Regions from separate parts of the Janthinobacterium foliorum genome, predicted to be linked through region 1. Evidence: predicted binding sites of a transcription regulator. Region 1 holds the regulator's gene; each other region holds the start of a gene.
The links. Region 1 encodes LexA, which represses DNA repair genes until DNA is damaged. Its sites were predicted from a motif close to ACTGTATNNNNATACAGT; they were not measured.
Positions count from the first base shown of each region.

Region 2: a site for LexA is predicted at 2,131-2,148, ahead of dinB (DNA polymerase IV). Genes of this name have one in related genera too.
Region 3: a site for LexA is predicted at 1,568-1,585, ahead of ACZ92H_RS09610 (DNA topoisomerase IV subunit B). Genes of this name have one in related genera too.

Region 1 covers NZ_CDXDQE010000001.1:326,499-330,780, forward strand. Annotated here, with positions in the region: gene ACZ92H_RS01470 (replicative DNA helicase) at 1-440, opposite strand, end outside; gene rplI (50S ribosomal protein L9) at 576-1,031, opposite strand; gene rpsR (30S ribosomal protein S18) at 1,059-1,349, opposite strand; gene priB (primosomal replication protein N) at 1,375-1,674, opposite strand; gene rpsF (30S ribosomal protein S6) at 1,695-2,081, opposite strand; gene lexA (transcriptional repressor LexA) at 2,358-2,993, shown strand; gene ACZ92H_RS01500 (cystathionine gamma-synthase family protein) at 3,216-4,282, opposite strand, start outside.
Region 2 covers NZ_CDXDQE010000011.1:120,557-124,838, forward strand. Annotated here, with positions in the region: gene ACZ92H_RS21100 (recombination-associated protein RdgC) at 1-784, opposite strand, end outside; gene dinB (DNA polymerase IV) at 901-2,073, opposite strand; gene ACZ92H_RS21110 (S9 family peptidase) at 2,269-4,282, shown strand, end outside.
Region 3 covers NZ_CDXDQE010000003.1:482,192-486,473, forward strand. Annotated here, with positions in the region: gene ACZ92H_RS09610 (DNA topoisomerase IV subunit B) at 1-1,488, opposite strand, end outside; gene kdpF (K(+)-transporting ATPase subunit F) at 1,952-2,041, shown strand; gene kdpA (potassium-transporting ATPase subunit KdpA) at 2,041-3,846, shown strand; gene kdpB (potassium-transporting ATPase subunit KdpB) at 3,856-4,282, shown strand, end outside.

The DNA of each region.
Region 1 (4,282 bases):
TCAAGCATCTGCTTGACTTCCTTGCCTTGCGGGCTGAAGGCCGTGCCGGAGATATCGTCGGCCACGGTAATGAGCTTGCGCAGCACGCCGCGGTCGCGCACGATCTCGGCGTAGCGCCGGATGTTCGCGGCCGATGGCGTGTTTTGCGCCATGGCGTTCAGGTAAGCGAGTCCGCCCACATCCTCGGCCTTGCCGAGCTGGGTCAGGGTTTCAAAAACAGTAATGACATCGGCTGGCTTGGAAGCGTTAACCATCTTGACGATTTGCTCGAAGATGATGCGATGGTCATAGCGATAGAAATCCTCCGCATGCATGAAGTCGGCGATGCGGTCATACGCGGCATTGTCGCGCAGCAGACCACCGATGACGGATTGTTCTGCTTCGATCGAATGCGGCGGAATACGGAGGGAATCCAGTTGCGGATCAGAGGGGGCGTTCATGGCGCGAATTATACCCGCTTCGGCGTCAGGGCAAAAAAAAAGGGCGAAAAATCCAGGAAAAAAAGGCCACAAAAAAGCCGGGCGAACCCGGCTTTTCATAGTGCGGCAGCGCTTGCGGGCCAGGCCCGCAGACGATTACGCGTTCGCGTCTGGTACGACAGCGATAACGACTTCCACGACCACGTCGGTGTGCAGAGCAACCGAAACGTTGTGCTCGCCAACGATCTTCAGCGGGCCGGTAGGCATGCGGATTTGTGCTTTTTCAACAGCAAAACCTTGCTTGGTCAGCGCTTCAGCGATGTCGAAGTTGGTGACGGAACCGAACAGACGGCCATCGACGCCAGCTTTTTGAGCAACTTGAACGGTCAGGCCGCTCAGTTTTTCGCCCTGGGCTTGCGATGCAGCCAGTTTGGCGGCAGCAGCTTTTTCCAGTTCGGCGCGCTTGACTTCGAATTCAGCCACAGCGGTTGCCGTAGCACGACGTGCCAGGCGTTGCGGGATCAGGAAGTTACGTGCGTAACCGTCTTTGACTTTGACGACTTCGCCGAGGTTACCGACGTTAACAACTTTTTCTAACAGAATGATTTGCATAGTTCTTCTCCAGGAATATCTGACCGATTAAGCGTGGTGCAGATCGGTGTATGGCAGCAGCGCGAGGAAGCGAGCGCGCTTGATTGCGGTGTCAACTTGGCGCTGGTAGTGCGCTTTGGTACCGGTCAGGCGTGCTGGCATGATCTTGCCGTTTTCTTGGACGAAGTCTTTCAGCGTGTCGACGTCTTTGTAGTCGACTTGCTCAACGTGAGCTGCGGTGAAGCGGCAGAACTTCTTGCGTTTGAACAACGGGTTTTGCTGTTTGCGTTTTTCTTTAAGCTTGAGCTTATTTTTGTCGAACTTTTTACCGAATGCCATGTCAGGCTCCTGTATCTAAAATGCGCTAGTCGGGAATGACTGCACTAAAATCAATGATGTGAAACACCAAACTCTTGCTGTTGCGGCTTTTTCTGGCCAGGAAACCCGTGAACTGATACACCCCGCCCAAGCTTGCCTGGCTGAACCGGCCTGAGATTTCGCCAGCGGCTAGCGCGGCAACATCAAACTCGGTCAAACGGGCAATTCCTGCTTCCATCTGCTGCGAACTGTGCTGCAATACTGCATTCACAATCGGCAGCCCTGCCGGGGTATAGCGCAATATTTCGCGCTCGGCAATGATGGCGGTTACTTGTAGCTGGTTCAGCGCACGATCCTGGTCAAAAATTAAGCGGCTGCGGCTGGAGCGGCTGCTGGTGCTTCGGTGCGGTGGCTTTTGGCCGCGTCTTCGCGTTGTACCGATTTCATCATCGGCGAAGGAGCTGTTTCAGCTTTCTTCATTTTAACGGTCAGGTGACGCAACACGGCATCATTGAATTTGAATGCAGTTTCCAACTCGACCAGGGTCTCGTTGTCGCATTCGATGTTCAGGCAGATGTAGTGTGCTTTAGGCAGCTTTTGGATCGAGTAAGCCATTTGACGGCGGCCCCAATCTTCCACGCGGTGAACCGAACCGCCGCGGGTGGTTACGCTGGCTTTGTAGCGTTCGATCATCGCGGGCACTTGCTCGCTTTGGTCCGGATGGACGATAAAGACTATTTCATAATGACGCATGCAAACTCCTTCAGGTCGGATTGATAATCGCCCACCCCGGCGTCAAGACGGGTGTGGGAAGGTCAGCCGAAGATTATAACCGCCTTTTGCAAACGTTTCAATCATTCCTTCAACATGCCGTCCCCGCGACGGGCTGCCGCGGCGCTTTTCCCGGCCCATCCGACTATTTCGCGCAGAATTTGCGCAAATCGCCGAAATCCCCTTGCATAGTGGGCGATACTGTACAAAAATACAGACTGTTCATATAGACAGCATTTTAGTATGCACCCACCGCTCATGATCAAGCTGACAGCACGACAAGAACAAATCCTGAACCTGATCAAGGACGCGATTGAAAATACGGGGTTTCCTCCCACCCGTGCCGAGATCGCCAATGAATTGGGTTTCAAATCGGCCAATGCGGCCGAAGAGCATTTGCAGGCCCTGGCCCGCAAGGGCGCCATCGAGATTTCGCCAGGCACCTCGCGCGGCATCCGCCTGATCGGTGCGGCGGCCGAAACGCTGCCAGCGAAGGTGCCGGCGGCGCTGCTGATGTCGCTGCCCCTGATCGGCCGGGTGGCCGCCGGCTCGCCCATCCTGGCGCAGGAAAACCTGGAGGCGAGCTACAACGTCGACCCTGCCCTGTTCTCGGCCAAGCCCGACTTCCTGCTGAAGGTGCGCGGCTGGTCCATGCGCGACGCCGGCATCATGGATGGCGATTTGCTCGCCGTGAAAAAGGTCGACAGCGCCAAGAACGGCCAGATCGTCGTGGCCCGCATCGGCGACGAAGTCACCGTCAAGCGCTACAAGAAGACGGGTTCCGTCATCGAACTGCTGCCGGAAAACCCCGACTTCAAGGTCATCACCGTGTCGCCGGAAGATGAGTTTGCCCTCGAAGGCCTGGCCGTGGGACTCATGCGCAGCTGGCATTGAGTGAGCGCGCCTTCATGAACCTGCTGCGCAGCCCGCTCTCGGGCATCCGTTGCTCGCTAGCCGGGCGCTCCCGTACGAATGTGTACAGCTACGCTACTCAACCCGATATCGAGCTTGCTCGCCACGGTTTCCGAAGGCACGGCGACATTACCATGTAACAAGAAAAGCAAAGGGCCGCGACAGCATGACTGTCGCGGCCCTTTTCACATGGCGCGCGGCTGCTTATGCGTCCAGCGCGCTCTTGAAATCGTCCAGCAGGTCGGCCTCGTCCTCGATGCCCACGGAGACGCGGATCAGCGACTCGGCGATGCCCATGCTGGCGCGGCGCTCGGCGCCCATCTCGTAGAAGATCGTGTGGGCGACGGGAATCACCAGGGTGCGCGTGTCGCCCAGGTTGCTGGCTGGAATAGCCAGGTTCAGGCGGTTGAGGAAATCGAAGCAGTCGATGCCATCCTTCAACTCAAAGCTGAACAGCGAACCATAGCTGCGGAACAGCTCCTTTGCCAGCGCATGTTGCGGGTGCGACGCCAGGCCCGGGTAGTGCACGGCGGCCACGCGCGGGTCCGCGGCCAGCATGGTGGCCAGCGCCAGGGCGTTCGAGCAGGTGCGGTCCATGCGCAAGGCCATGGTTTCCGCGCCGACGGCGATATGGTGCGCCGCCTCCGGCCCCAGCGAGGCGCCAAAGTCGCGCAAGGCCTTGGCGCGGATTTGCGCGATGCCCCACTGCGCCGGCGCCGCCTTTTTGTAGTTTTCAAAGATGTTCGGGTATTGCGTCCAGTCGAACACGCCCGTATCCGTCAGGCTGCCGCCCAGCGCATTGCCGTGGCCGCCGATGGATTTCGTCAAGGCGTTCACCACCAGGCCGGCGCCCACGGCTTTCGGACGGAACAGGTAGGGCGTCGTCATGGTGTTGTCGACGATGTACAGGATGCCCTTTTCGCGGCACAAGTCGCCGATTTTCTTCAGGTCGGCAATCTGCGTGCGCGGGTTGGCGATGGTTTCGACAAACACGATGCGCGTGGCCGGCGTGATGGCGGCCGCCACGTTGGCCACGTCGGTGGCATCGACGAAGGACACGGCGATGCCCTGCCCCGTCACCGTTTGCCACAGGCTGTTGGTGTTGCCGAACAAAAATGCCGACGAGACGACATGGTCGCCCGCGCGCAGCAGCGACTGCACCACGGCGCCGATGGCCCCCATGCCGGTGGCGAAGCACAGGGTGGCCACGCCGTCTTCCATCTTGTTGACCTTCTCTTCCAATGCGGAAACAGTCGGGTTGCCCTGGCGGC
Region 2 (4,282 bases), on a different contig from region 1:
TCGATTCCGTTTCCTTGATCACGTCCAGCGGCTTGACGCTCTTGATGGCCAGGGATTCCGTCAGCACGAACGAGATTTTGTCGTTCCACGTCATGGCCAGGCGCGTGCACTGCTTGCCGGCCGCGATGTGGCGGCGCACGTCGTCCGCTTCCAGGGTGTGACGCACGTAGCGCACGGTGGCCTTGCTCTCGCCCGTGGCGCGCAATTCCGTATCCATGTCGACCGTGAAGCCGGCAGGCGCATCGTCGGCCTGCAGCCATTCCGTCATCACCGCCACGGGCGAGCGCTGCACGCGCAGGCTTTCCAGCGGCAATTTATCCACGGCTTTCAGCAGCAGCTTGATGACTTCATCGGCCTTCGCCGGGCTGGCCGCATCGACCACCAGCCAGCCATTGACGGGATCGATCCAGGTCCAGACGTTGCTGCGGATGCTGAAGGCGCGCGGCAGCAGTTCGTCGGCGACGCGTTCCTTCAATTCCTTCATGGCCTTCTTGCCGGGCGCAAAACCTTGCGCTTCTTCCATCTCGGCGGCGCGGGCCTTGGCCACCTGGTTGATGACGGTGGCCGGCAGCAATTTCTTTTCCGTGCCCAGCAAGATCAGCATCTGCTTGTTGACCACGTGGACCAGGCCGCCATTCGGGCGTGGCGTATCCCAGCCCTGGCGCATCAGATCCATGCTGGTCGCCGGCGTAAATTTGTTCGAGGACAGGGCCTCTTCCAGTTGTTCTGGCGTGTAAGCCCATGGTGCGGGCAGGCGGTAAATCTGAAGATTCTTGAACCACATAGTTTTTGTCTTCCGTTTGTTTCAGTAGTGCCAGGGGAACGCCATTCTACACTTTCGACATGCAAATGCCGTCAAAAGCGCGGTCTGGCGCGGTATGTATCTTGTGGGAAACCTTGCTACAGGGCGGGAAACAGCTCGGCCTGGGCAGGTACCTGCCGCGTGACGATGGCCGGGTCGCACAGGGTCGAGATGCGCACGCCCAGCAAGCGGATTTTCTTTTCGAACGGCACGCGCCGCAGACAATCGCGGCTGGCGCGCAAGATGGCGGCGGCATCCGCCGTGGCGCTGGGCAGGGTGATATCGCGCGTCACCGTGCTGAAATCCTCGAAACGCAGCTTGATGCCCACCGTGCGCCCCGCCAGCGACTGTTTATCCAGGTCGCCCGCCACGCGCGTGCACAGGCTTTCCAGCTTTTCCGACAGGGTGGCGCGGTCGCGCACCACCTGCAAATCGCGCTCGAACGTGGTTTCGCGGCTGACGGACTTGGTTTCCCGGCTGGTCTGCACGGGGCGCTCGTCGATGCCCAGCGCCGCCTGGCGCAGCCAGCCCGTGTACAGGTCGCCAAACTGCGTGCGCAGCATGGCCATGTCGGCCTGCGCCAGTTCGCCGATGGTATTGACGCCCAAGGCTTCCAGCTTGGCCGTGGCCTTCGGCCCGATGCCATTGATCTTTTTTGCCGGCAAGGGCCACACGCGCGTTTCGACATCCTCGGGTGACAAAATGGTCAAGCCATCGGGTTTTTCCAGGTCGGAACAGATCTTGGCCAGCAATTTGTTGGGCGCCAGGCCGATGGAACACGACAGGCCCGTCGCCTCGAATACGGCCGCCTTCAGGCGCGCCGCCATGGCCGGCGCCTGCTCGCCATGTTCCGTCAGGTCGACATAGATTTCATCAATGCCGACGTTCTGGATGATGGGACACAGATGGGCCACGGCTTGCTTGAAACGCGCCGAATACTCGCGGTAAGCCTCGAAATCGGCGGGCAGCAGGATGCTGTCGGGCGCCAGCTTGGCCGCCTTCATGATGCCCATGGCGGAAAACACGCCGAAGGCGCGCGCCGCATATGTCGACGTGGTGACGACGCCGCGCCCCACGTAATCGCGCATGCGCGCAAACTGCCGCGTGCCGTCCTGCTGCAGCACGGGCTGCTGCAAGCGCCCGCCGCCGATCACCACCGGTTCGCCACGTAATTCCGGATATTTCAGCAGTTCCACGGAAGCAAAGAAGGCATCCATGTCCAGGTGGGCGATCCAGCGGCGCGCTGCGGTATGTGGTTGGGCAGATGACATAAAAACACCTCGCGGCGGATCGGCTCGCCTGTATCAGGCAAGAACATTGGGCAAGACACTGTGCATGCATACAGTATGCACCGGAATTGCGCCAGGATGCAAGTTGAAACGAAGCGGACACATTGGCGGCGCCAGGCGGTTGCTTTTCTCAATAGCAAGATTACAATCCTGACACAACAATCAAAGGGAGTTGCCTTGCCTATCGCACATCACGCCTTGCGCCGCCTTGCCGTCTGCTCATCCATGCTGCCGGCCCTGCTGCTGTCCACGCCAGCGCCATCCGCGCTGGCTGCCGACGCCGCCCCCAATGCCGTCACCGCCCCCGTTGCCGCCAAGACAGCCTGGCAGGAAACCCGCCATGGCACGGTAGTGACGGATGACTACCGCTGGCTGCAAAAAAAGACCGATCCTGCCGTCATCGACTACCTGAATGCGGAAAACGCGTATACGGCCGCCGTGACCAAGCCGATCCAGCCCCTGGCCGACAAGCTTTACGCCGAAATCAAGGGCCGCATGCAGGAAGTGGACCTGTCCGTGCCTGTGCGCATGGGCAATTTTTACTATTACACGCGCATGGAAGCGGGCAAGCAGTACCCGCTCAACTGCCGCCGCGCCGCGGGCGCGAAAGGCGCCTACGATGCCGGCGCCGCCGAGGAAATCCTGCTGGACCAGAACCAGCTGGCCGAGGGCCACACCTTCTTTGCCGTGCGCGCGTTTGCCGTCAGCCCGAATGAACAATTGCTGGCCTACACCACCGACACGACGGGTTTCCGCCAGTACGACCTGCATGTCAAGGATTTGAAAACGGGTAAATTGCTGACCGACAGCATGCCCAGAGTCACCTCGCTGGCCTGGGCGGCGGACAACGCCACCCTGATGCTGGCGCAGGAAGACGCCACCACCAAGCGCTCGGACCGTTTGTTCCGCCTGGCGCTGGGCGGCACGCCGCAGCAGGTGTATCACGAGCCCGTGGAACAGTTCGCCATTGGCGTTGGCCGCACGCGCGACCAGCGCTACTTCGTGCTGACGTCGGGCAGCACGGATACCAGCGACGTGCTGCTATTGCCCACCAGCACGCCCAATGGCAGTTTCCGCAGCGTGCTGCCGCGCGAAAAAGGCCACCGCTACAGCGTCGAGCACCGCGACGGCCAGTTGTACATTCTCACCAACAAGGATGCGAAAAATTTCCGCATCGTCAGCGCGCCCCTGTCGGCCCCGCAGCCGCCACACTGGAAGCCGCTGGTGCCGCACAACAAGGACGCCGTCATCCAGTCCATCGATGTCTTCCAGGGCTACCTGGTGGTGATGGAGAAGGCGCGCGCCCTGAACCGCGCGCGCATCTATGATTTCGCGCATCAAAACTGGAAGACGGTGCAGTTCGACGATCCCGTCTACCTGGCCACGGCAGCGGGCACGCCGGAATTTACGGCAACGCAATTTCGCATGTCTTACCAGTCCCCCGTCACGCCGCCCACCGTCATCGACGTGGCCATGCAGGACGGCAAGCGCACGGTGCTGAAACAGCAGGAAATCGTCGGCGGCTTCGACCCTGCGCGCTACGCCACGCAGCGCCTGTGGGTCACGGCCCGCGATGGCGTGCAAGTGCCGCTGTGGATAGCCTACAAGAAAGGCGTCAAGCGCGATGGTTCCGCGCCACTGCTGCTGTACTCGTACGGCTCCTACGGCATTTCCACGGAAGCCACGTTCGGCCTGGCTCGCATCAGCCTGCTGGACCGCGGCGTCATCTATGCGCAAGCGCACATCCGCGGCGGCACCGACATGGGCGAAGCGTGGCATGAGGACGGCATGCTGATGAAGAAGAAAAACACCTTCAATGACTTCATCGACAGCGCCGACTACCTGGTGCGCGAAAAATGGACCAGCCCGAACCGCCTCAACATCCAGGGCGGCAGCGCGGGCGGCTTGCTGATGGGCGCCGTCGTCAACATGCGTCCGGAACTGTTCCACGCCGTGCACGCGGCCGTGCCCTTCGTTGACGTGATGAACACCATGATGGACGCCAGCTTGCCGCTGACCACGGGCGAATACCTGGAATGGGGCGACCCGAACCAGAAGGCCGCCTACGACTACATGCTCAGCTATTCGCCCTACGACAACATCGCGCGCAAGAATTACCCGGCCATGCTGGTGACGACGGGCCTGAACGACAGCCAGGTCATGTACTGGGAACCGGCGAAATATGTGGCCA
Region 3 (4,282 bases), on a different contig from region 1:
GCCGTGCGGGTCGACGCCGATGGCCACGGCGATATCGTGGATCTCGTTATTTGCGAACAGGCGGTCGCGGTCCGTTTCCCATGAGTTCAGCACCTTGCCGCGCAGGGGCAGAATCGCCTGGAATTCCTTGTCGCGGCCCATCTTGGCCGAACCGCCCGCCGAGTCGCCCTCGACGAGGAACAGTTCATTGCGCGTGATGTCCGACGATTCGCAGTCCGTCAGCTTGCCCGGCAAGACGGCCACGCCCGAGGATTTTTTCTTTTCCACTTTTTGCAGCGAACGCTGGCGCGACTGCGCCTGCTTGATCACCAGATCGGCCAGCTTCTTGCCGTAGTCGACGTGCTGGTTCAGCCACAGTTCCAGCGGCGGCTTGGTGAAGGTCGAGACCAGGCGCACGGCGTCGCGCGAGTTCAGGCGCTCCTTGATCTGGCCCTGGAATTGCGGGTCCAGCACTTTCGCCGACAGCACGAAGGAGGCGCGCGCGAACACGTCTTCCGGCAGCAGCTTCACGCCTTTGGGCAGCAGCGAGTGCATTTCGACGAAGTTTTTCACGGCGCCGAACAGGCCGTCGCGCAAGCCCGATTCGTGCGTGCCGCCATTCGAGGTGGGGATCAGGTTGACATACGATTCGCGCACGATGGCGCCTTCTTCCGTCCAGGCCACGACCCATGCCGCGCCTTCGCCTTCGGCAAAGCCTTCCGAGTCTGGCCCCGCATATTGGGCGCCTTCGAACAGGGGAATCAGGGTTTCGCCATTCGATACCTGCGCCAGCGTTTCGGTCAGGTAGCCGCGCAAGCCTTCCGCGTACTGCCAGGTCTGGGTATCGCCCGTCTTGGCATTCGTCAGGGTGACGGTGACGCCGGGCAGCAGCACGGCTTTCGAGCGCAGCAGGCGCTGCAGCTCGGTTTGCGAAATGTTGGGCGAATCAAAATACTTCGGATCGGGCCAGGCGGTGACGCGCGTGCCGGACTTCTTGCCGTCGCGCGGGGCAGGGCGGGAATTCAGGGGCTCGATCACGTCGCCGTTGGCAAACACCATGTGATGCAAGCCGTTGCCGTCGCTTTCCTTGCGCCAGACGGTGATTTCCAGGCGCGAGGACAGCGCATTGGTGACGGACACGCCGACGCCGTGCAAGCCGCCCGAGAACGCGTAGGCGCCGCCGGAACCCTTGTCGAACTTGCCGCCCGCGTGCAGCCGCGTAAACACGATTTCCACCGTCGGCACGCCTTCTTCCGGGTGCAGGCCGACGGGAATGCCGCGGCCATTGTCTTCGACGGTGATGCTGCCATCCGTGTTTTGCGTGACGGCGATATGCGTGCAATGACCGCCCAGCGCCTCGTCGGAGGCATTGTCGATCACTTCCTGAATGATATGCAGCGGATTTTCAGTGCGGGTGTACATCCCCGGGCGCTGCTTGACGGGTTCCAGTCCTTTCAGGACACGGATGGATGATTCGCTGTAGTCAGATGCTGGTTTTTTAGTGGCCATACGTGTTCAAGCTAAATAAAGACTAGGGTTGGAACGCCAGGCCGGGGCACTGCGCGGCGCAGTGACAGCGGCGGCGATAACTGTATGAATATACAGTATATCCCGTCCAGCGTCACTGTGGGAGGGCAGTGCGGCAGGCTAGGCGTCCTTGTGCGGACGCTCGCGCATTCTATCTTGTCCCGCGAGCAATAGCGCTACTCCAGGGCAACAACGGTGCGCCGTGCGCGCGCTTTGGCGCCAATTGTGAAGGATTTTATGCGGTAAAGCCGCCATTTTTACATCTTGTTTACAGCCGCCTCCCCAGTCTTTACGAATTTTTTAGACCCTTTTGGCTAATCTGCTCACTATCAAAACAAACCTGTATGAGGGTGGGAATGGACATCGTGTATCTCGGCTTGATTGCCGTTTTTTTCGTCGTGGTGGCCGGCTTTGCCGTGGCCTGCGACAAACTGGGGAGCTTCAAATGAATGCCTTTTATGTGCTGGGCGCCGTCGTCTCGGCCGGCCTGCTCGTGTATCTGCTGGTGGCGCTGCTGAAGGCGGAGGAACTGTGATGACGACGCAATCGATACTCCTGCTGGCCGCTTTCCTGCTCGTGCTGCTGGCGGGGGCCTACCCGCTGGGACTGTACATGGCGAAGGTGGCAGGCGATGCGCCCGTGCGCGGGCTGGGCTGGCTGCAAAAACTGGAAAACCTGCTGTACCGCTGGTCCGGCCTGCCCGCCGACAAGGCCATGGGCTGGAAAAGCTATGCCATCGCCCTGATCCTCTTCAATACCGTGGGCGCCTTCTTTGTCTACGGCCTGCAGCGCCTGCAGGGCTTCTTGCCCTTGAATCCGCAGGGACTCGGCGCCGTCAGCCCCGATTCCTCGTTCAATACCACCGTCAGCTTCGTCGCCAACACCAACTGGCAGGGCTACGGCGGCGAACAAACCATGAGCTACCTGACGCAGATGCTGGGCATGGCGTGCCAGAACTTCTTCTCGGCCGCCACCGGCATCGCCGTGATCTTTGCGCTGGTGCGCGGCTTTGCCTCGCGCTCGGGCAAATCGATCGGTAATTTCTGGGTCGACCTGGTGCGTTCCACCTTGTACATCCTGTTGCCGCTGTCGCTGGCCTTGTCCGTGGTCTTCATGGGCGAAGGCATGATCCAGAATTTTTCGCCGTACAAGGAAGTGACCCTGCTCGACCAGGTGGCGTATGCAACGCCGAAGGTGGCGGCCGATGGCCAAGCCGTGCTCGATGCGGCCGGTAAGCCCGTGATGGAAGCGCAAGTGGCAACCACGCAGACCATCGCCATGGGTCCCGTCGCTTCGCAGGAATCGATCAAGCTGCTGGGCACGAACGGCGGCGGCTTCTTCAACGCCAATTCCGCCCACCCGTATGAAAACCCCAGCGTGCTGTCGAACTTCCTGCAGATGCTGGCTATTTTCCTCATTCCCGCCGGCCTGTGCTTCACGTTTGGCCGCATGGCTGGCGACATGCGCCAGGGCTGGGCCGTGCTGGCGGCCATGACGCTGATCTTCGTCGTCATGACGGCGGGCGTGATGAGCGCCGAGCAGCAAGCCAATCCCGCCCTGCAGGCGCTGGGCGTGGACCAGCAGGCCAGCAGCCTGCAATCGGGCGGCAACATGGAAGGCAAGGAAACGCGCTTCGGCATCAGCTCATCGGCCCTGTTCGCGGCCGTGACGACGGCGGCATCGTGCGGCGCCGTCAATTCCATGCACGATTCCTACATGCCGCTGGGCGGCATGGTGCCGCTGCTGCTGATGCAGTTCGGCGAAGTGATCTTCGGCGGCGTGGGCACGGGCCTGTACGGCATGTTGATGTTCGCCATCCTGGCCGTCTTCATCGCCGGCCTGATGATCGGCCGCACGCCGGAATACCTGGGCAAGAAAATCCAGGCCTATGAAATGAAGATGGTCTCGCTGGCCATCCTGGTGACGCCGGCCCTGGTGCTGACGGGCACGGCGATCGCCGTGATGGTGGAACCGGGCACGGCGGGCGTGGCCAATCCGGGCGCGCATGGTTTTTCCGAAATCCTGTACGCCTTCACGTCGGCGGCCAACAACAACGGCAGCGCGTTTGCCGGCCTGTCCGCCAACACGCCGTTCTATAACGTGATGCTGGCGATCGCCATGTGGTTCGGCCGCTTCGGCGTGATCGTGCCCGTGCTGGCCGTGGCCGGTTCGCTGGCGGGCAAGCAGCGCCTGTCGGCCAATGCCGGCACCATGCCCACGCACGGCCCCATGTTCATCGGCCTGCTGATCGGCGTGGTGGTGCTGGTCGGCGTGCTCAATTACGTTCCCGCGCTGGCCCTGGGCCCGATCGTGGAACACCTGCAACTTTTCACAAAATAAGAGGCTACCATGTCACGCACAAGCCTGACCTTGTTCGATTCCGCACTGATTGGCCCAGCCATCGTCGATGCGTTCAAAAAACTCGACCCCCGCACGCAGTGGCGCAGCCCCGTGATGTTCGTCGTCTACGTGGGCAGCATCATCACGACCCTGCTGGCGACCCAGGCCGGGATCAGCGGCGGCCAGGGAGAGGCGCCGTTCGGCTTCATCGTCGCCGTCGCCGTGTGGCTGTGGTTTACCGTGCTGTTCGCAAACTTCGCCGAAGCGCTGGCCGAAGGCCGCAGCAAGGCGCAGGCGGCCTCGCTGCGCGCCCTCAAGCAAACGGTGATGGCGAAGAAAATGCAGACGCCGAAGTACGGCACGTCGTGGCTGCCCACGCCGGCCACCGACCTGCGCAAGGGCATGACGGTGCTGGTCGAGGCGGGCGACGTGATTC